2 regions of the Streptomyces sp. NPDC006458 genome follow, and region 1 is predicted to be linked to the other one. Evidence: riboswitches for the same ligand, from Rfam matches in the RefSeq annotation. Region 1 holds a riboswitch; the other holds the start of a gene.
What was found. Region 1 has a riboswitch for S-adenosylmethionine ahead of thrC (threonine synthase). Riboswitches for the same ligand answer to the same signal wherever they lie in the genome.
Positions count from the first base shown of each region.

Region 2: it holds a riboswitch for S-adenosylmethionine, as region 1 does, so the genes downstream of both, ABZZ79_RS12950 (aminotransferase class V-fold PLP-dependent enzyme) here and thrC (threonine synthase) in region 1, are expected to answer to the same signal.

Region 1 covers NZ_JBEXPR010000007.1:164,098-167,295, reverse strand. The annotation lists gene ABZZ79_RS11995 (trehalose-6-phosphate synthase) at 1-202, opposite strand, end outside; gene ABZZ79_RS11990 (glucosyl-3-phosphoglycerate synthase) at 274-1,218, opposite strand; SAM riboswitch class I at 1,381-1,528, shown strand; gene thrC (threonine synthase) at 1,547-2,830, shown strand; gene ABZZ79_RS11980 (MoaD/ThiS family protein) at 2,827-3,102, shown strand.
Region 2 covers NZ_JBEXPR010000008.1:47,848-51,045, reverse strand. The annotation lists gene trpD (anthranilate phosphoribosyltransferase) at 1-670, shown strand, start outside; SAM riboswitch class IV at 746-861, shown strand; gene ABZZ79_RS12950 (aminotransferase class V-fold PLP-dependent enzyme) at 1,057-2,418, shown strand; gene ABZZ79_RS12945 (Lrp/AsnC ligand binding domain-containing protein) at 2,580-2,861, opposite strand; gene ABZZ79_RS12940 (rhomboid family intramembrane serine protease) at 2,858-3,198, opposite strand, start outside.

The DNA.
Region 1 (3,198 bases):
CGCGGCGTACGGCCTCGCGGTCGCCGTCGGACAGGGCCGAGCAGACCCAGAGGGCACCGGCGTCCGGGCCGATCGCCGAAAGGCCGGAGACCAGGCCCCCGCCGCCTCTCCTGGCGTGCAGAGAGCCGTCGTCCCGCAGTTCGTAGGAGACCGGGCCGCGGTTGGACGCGACCAGCACCTGTGCACCTCGCGTGGAAACCATGTGCCTCAACCTAGCCCGGCCCGGAAACGCTCAAACGTACGGTTCGGCTGTATACGGACATTGTCCTGCGTTTACGCCACCTTCCGGGCCGCGTATTCCGCGATCTCCACCATCGGCGGACGTTCCTCCGTGTCGACCGAGAACGTACGGGCCTCGAAGCCGCTCTCGCCCCGCTCGAACTGGGTCAGCGCCGGGCGGATCAGATGCCCCCGGGCCAGGCGCAGCTGGGCGGTGCGGTAGATCGCCGCAGCCATTCGGCCGAGTGCCTGGCCGTCCTGGTGGCGGTGCTTGCGCACCCCTATGTCGACCTGGGCGAGGGCGTCGAGACCCACCAGGTGCAGGGAGTCGATGAGCATGCCGATCTCCACGCCGTAGCCGACGGGGAAGGGGAGCTGTTCGAGGAGGCTGCGGCGGGCCGCGTACTCCCCGCCCAGCGGCTGGACGAAGCCGGCCAGCTGCGGCCAGTGCATGTTCAGCAGGGGGCGGGCCATCAGCTCCGTCACCCGGCCGCCCTGGCCCGCCGCGCCGGCCAGCGGGCGGTCGTACATGCCCTTGACCAGGTCCACGCCGGGATCGGTGAGCAGCGGGCCGACGATGCCCGAGACGAAGTCGGAGGAGAAGTTCCTGAGGTCGGAGTCGATGAAGCAGACGACGTCCCCGGTGGTGACCAGCAGGGAGCGCCAGAGGACCTCGCCCTTGCCGGGGGCGGCGGGTATGCGGGGCAGGATCGTGTCGCGGTGGACGACGGTGGCGCCCGCCGCGGCGGCCACCTGCGAGGTACGGTCGGTGGAACCGGAGTCGATGACGACCAGTTCGTCGACCAGGGGGACCTGCTGCATGAGGTCGTGGCGGATGATCGCGACGATGTCGCCGACCGTCTCCTCCTCGTTGAGCGCGGGCAGGACGACGGAGACCGTCTGGCCGGTGCTCCGTTTGGCGGCCAGGATCTTGTGGAGCGGGCGATCGGCTACGGACCAGGAGCGGGTGGTCAGCCAGCGCTCGACTTCTTCCAGCACAGCCTGCGGCTCCTCTGCGTTCTGTCGGCGAGAGGGGTAGTTTGTGATCCATCTCGCGGTTCGGACGGCTATCTCAACTGTCCTGGCCTTCGGTTACAGTCTTGAACAACGCTGATGACCATCGCATGTCGGGGGTCGTCCACGCGGACAACAACCACATACAGCTCATCCAGAGGGGCAGAGGGATACGGCCCGATGAAGCCCCGGCAACCCTCCAGTCGGTACTCCTGACATTCGTGCAGCGAGGCTCCCGGCTAGGGAAGGTGCCAAATCCGTCTCACGGCGAGATGCGTCGTGAGGAAGATGAGGAGAAAGGGCCTCGCCTCACATGGCTGTGCAGACTGCTGCAAGCAGCACCGATTCCGTCGTCGACCTCGGCCCCGCCGCAGCCCTGAGCTGCCGCGAGTGCGGCCACCGGGTCCCGCTCGGCCCCGTCTTCGCCTGCGAGGAGTGTTTCGGGCCGCTGGAGATCGCCTACGACTTCTCCTCGTACGACGCCGAGGAGCTGCGCAAGCGGATCGAGAGCGGTCCCGCGAACATCTGGCGCTACGCACCGCTCCTGCCGGTCCCGGCCGACGTCGCCGAGAAGCCGAATCTCAACCCCGGCTGGACCGAGCTGGTCAAGGCCGACAACCTGGCGCGTGAGCTGGGCGTGACCGGTGGGCTGTTCGTCAAGGACGACTCCGGCAACCCCACGCACTCCTTCAAGGACCGTGTCGTCGCGCAGGCCCTGGAGGCCGCCCGCGCCTTCGGGTTCACCACGCTGTCGTGCTCCTCCACCGGCAACCTCGCCGGCGCCGTGGGTGCCGCGGCCGCCCGCGCGGGCCTCAGGTCCTGTGTGTTCATCCCGCACGACCTGGAGCAGGGCAAGGTCGTCATGGCCGCGGTCTACGGCGGCGAGCTCGTCGGCATCGAGGGCAACTACGACGACGTCAACCGCTTCTGCTCCGAGCTCATCGGCGACCCGGCCGGCGAGGGCTGGGGCTTTGTGAACGTCAACCTGCGGCCGTACTACGCGGAGGGCTCCAAGACCCTCGCGTACGAGATCTGCGAGCAGCTGGGGTGGCGGCTGCCCGACCAGATCGTCGTGCCGATCGCGTCCGGCTCGCAGCTCACCAAGATCGACAAGGGGCTCCAGGAGCTCGTCAAGCTCGGGCTCGTCGAGGACCGGCCGTACAAGATCTTCGGTGCCCAGGCCGAGGGCTGCTCGCCGGTGTCCACCGCCTTCAAGGCCGGGCACGACGTGGTGCGGCCGCAGAAGCCGGACACCATCGCCAAGTCGCTGGCCATCGGCAACCCGGCCGACGGGCCGTACGTCCTCGACATCGCGCGCCGGACCGGCGGTTCGGTGGAGGATGTGAACGACGAGCAGATCGTGGACGCGATCAAGCTGCTCGCCCGGACCGAGGGCATCTTCGCCGAGACGGCCGGCGGTGTGACCGTCGGCGTGACGAAGAAGCTGATCGACAGCGGTGTTCTCGACCCCTCGCTGACCACCGTCGTCCTCAACACCGGTGACGGTCTGAAGACCCTCGACGCGGTGGCCGGCACCGGCCTGACCGCCACCATCCGCCCCAACCTGGACTCCTTCCGAGAGGCTGGCCTCGCATGAGCGTGACCGTCCGCATCCCCACCATCCTGCGCACCTACACCGGCGGTCGGGCCGAGGTCGCGGCCGAGGGCAAGACCCTCGCCGAGGTCATCGCCGACCTGGAGAAGAACCACACGGGCATCGCCGCCCGCGTCCTGGACGATCAGGGCAAGCTGCGCCGGTTCGTGAACGTGTACGTCAACGACGACGACGTGCGCTTCGAGCAGGGTCTGGAGACCGCGACCCCGGACGGGGCCGGCGTGTCCATCATTCCGGCGGTCGCCGGCGGCTGACCCCGCCCGTAATTACCGTCGGTAACGGCGGTAACCGAGAGTTCATCGAATTGCCCCCTCCGTGAGAGAAGCGGAGGGGGCAATTCTGCATGGTTG
Region 2 (3,198 bases), on a different contig from region 1:
CGGCGCCTCCGACGTGCTGGAGAAGCTCGGGGTCAACCTGGAGCTGGCCCCCGCGCGGGTGGCCGAGGTCGCCGACGAGGTCGGGATCACCTTCTGCTTCGCGGTGAAGTTCCACCCGGCCCTGCGGCACGTGGCGGCCGCCCGCGGCCAGCTCGGTATCCGCACGACCTTCAACTTCCTCGGCCCGCTGACCAACCCGGCCAAGGTCAGGGCGCAGGCCATCGGTGTCGCGGACGCCCGGATGGCCCCGATCGTGGCCGGTGTCTTCGCCGAGCGCGGCAACTCCTCCCTCGTCTTCCGCGGCGACGACGGCCTCGACGAGCTGACGACCACCGCCACGTCCCGGGTGTGGGTGGTCCGCGACGGCAAGGTCACCGAGGAGACCTTCGACCCGCGCGAGGTCGGCATCGACCTGGTCCCCGTGGAAGCCCTGCGCGGCGCCGACGCCTCCTACAACGCCGAGGTGGCCCGCCGCCTCCTCGACGGCGAGCGGGGCCCGGTCCGCGACGCGGTCCTGCTGAACGCCGCTGCCGCCCTGGTGGCCCTGGAGCCGGCCGACGCGTCCCTGACGGAGCAGATCCGCGCGGGGATGGCGAAGGCGGCCGAGGCGATCGACTCGGGCGAGGCCAGGCGCACCCTGGACCGCTGGGTGAGCGCGACCAACGCCTGAGCGGTGCGACGAGACGGTCCCGCGATCCGGACACGGGTTGCGGGACCGCGATCATTTCGCGTACTTTCCTCAACAGGTCATGAGTGACAGTCATACGGCCCCGGCCGACTGTCCGGCAACCCTCCGTCCGTGGCGGGGTGCCCCGGGTGAAGACCAGGCCGTGAGCGCAGGGCTCAGGGCAAGCGCGGACCCCTCGCGACATCAGGGGTCCTGGTCGTCGAGGAGTCTTCCGTGAGCAAGCGAATGCGCTAGGGCCTGTCCTTCTGGCAGGCCCGGGTCGTCGAGTCCCGTCCCCGCATCTCTCTTTCACTTCTTCACCCACGCCCGAGCCGTGTCCGCACGCCGCTCGCGGGGTGAATTCCTTCTGCCTTCACGGGAGTTCCGCCATGTCCGTCTCCACCGCTGCCGCCGACCAGTCCGTTTGCACCCCGCTGCCCGTTCTGGGCCGGGATGTCACCGTCCCGCTCGTGACCGGCGGCGAGGTCACCTACGCGGCCCTCGACTACGCGGCCAGCGCCCCCGCCCTCCAGCGGGTCTGGGACGACGTGGCCGCCTACGCCCCGTACTACGGCAGCGTGCACCGCGGCGCCGGTTATCTCTCGCAGCTCTCGACGGACCTCTTCGAGAACGCCCGCCGGACCGTCGCCGAGTTCCTGGACTGCCGGGAGAACGACCAGGTCGTCTTCACCCGCTCCACCACGGACTCCCTCAACCTCCTCGCCCGCGCCCTGCCGGCCGACTGCCAGGTCTTCGTCTTCGAGACCGAGCACCACGCCTCGCTGCTGCCCTGGCAGGACGCCAAGGTCAGCTACCTCGACGCCCCGCGCACCCCCGGCCAGGCCGTGCGCACCCTGGAGCGCGCGCTCGCCGCCCGCGACCCGTACGGTCCGGCCCTGGTGTGCGTGACGGGTGCCTCCAACGTCACCGGCGAGCTGTGGCCGATCCGTGAGCTGGCCGCGGCGGCGCACGCGCACGGCGCCCGGATCGTGCTGGACGCCGCCCAGCTCGCCCCGCACCACCCGGTGAGCGTGCGCGACCTCGACGTGGACTGGATCGCCTTCTCGGGACACAAGCTGTACGCCCCGTTCGGCTCGGGCGTGCTGGCGGGCCGCGCCGACTGGCTGCGCGAGGCCGATCCCTACCTCGCGGGCGGCGGAGCCAGCCGCACTGTCACCCGGCGTGAGGACGGCGGCGTGGACGTGGAGTGGCACGAGAGCGCCGCCCGGCACGAGGCCGGCTCCCCGAACGTCATCGGGGCCTACTCCATCGCCTCGGCCTGCAAGGCCCTGACCGAGGCAGGCTGGGACAACCTGGTCGCCCGTGAGACCCAGCTGATCGCCCGGGTCCGCGCGGGCCTCGCCGAGGTCCCCGAGGTCAAGGTGCTCTCCCTGTTCGGCGACGACGCCCCCCGGGTCGGCGTGATCTCCTTCGTCGTCGAGGGCTGGAACAGCTCCCACTTCGCCGCCGCGCTCTCCGCCGAGTACGGCATCGGCGTCCGCGACGGCCTCTTCTGCGCCCACCCGCTCGTGCGCACGCTGCTCGGCAGCGACCCCCAGACCCAGGGCGAGTGCGGCGCCCCGGAGGCCGCGCCCGGGGAGAAGTCCCTCAACGCCATCCGGGTGAGCTTCGGCGCGGGCACCCCGGACGAGCACGTCGACCGCTTCGTCGCCGCGGTGAAGGAACTGGTGACCGAGGGCGCGAAGTGGACCTACAGGACGGAAGAGGGCCGCTGCGTTCCGGCGGTGTGAGGCAGCGCCCTCAAGGGGGCGCGGGGCGGCTGCCACCGCGTGGGCGCGGCCGCCTCCAAGGCGCGGGGCCGTGTTCGGTCTGCGGCTGCCACCGCGTGGGCGCGGCCGGCCACCAACCGCCCGCAGGCGCAAGCAGATCCGCACCCCTGAATCAGAAGGCGTCAGGAATCCAGCCCGATCGCGAACGCGGCCTCAAGGTCGTGCTGTGAATACGTCCGAAAAGCCACATGCGTGTCCGTCGCCTCGACCCCGGCGATCTTGCTGATCCGCCCGGGGATCACATCGGCCAGATCCTCGTGCTGCCGCACCCGCACCATCGCGATCAGGTCGTAGGTCCCCGTCACGGAGAAGACCTCGCTCACGGAATCCAGCGAAGCCACCTGCTCGGCGATCTCAGGAATCCGGTCCACGCTGGTCTTGATCAGAACGATCGCGGTGATCACGGCTGGTTCTCTCCCTCGGGGGCGGGCGTGGGCGGGGTGACCTTCACTCTAGTCGTACGCCCGTGACGGGCCCACGCGTAGCCGAAGCCCAGGCCGAACCCCACCAGGTGGGCGAGGTAGGCCACCCCGGGCCCCTCCGGCGCCCGCCCGGCGGCCAGCCACTGCAGGGCGGCCCAGAACGGCAGCACGATCCAGGCGGGGAAGCGCAGCGGCAGGAAGAACAGGAACGGCAGCAGGCTCGTCACCCGGGCCCGGGGGAACAGGCACAGGAACGCCCCGAGCACCGCCGAGATCGCCCCGGACGCCCCCACCAGCGACTGCTCGGAGTCGGCGTTGG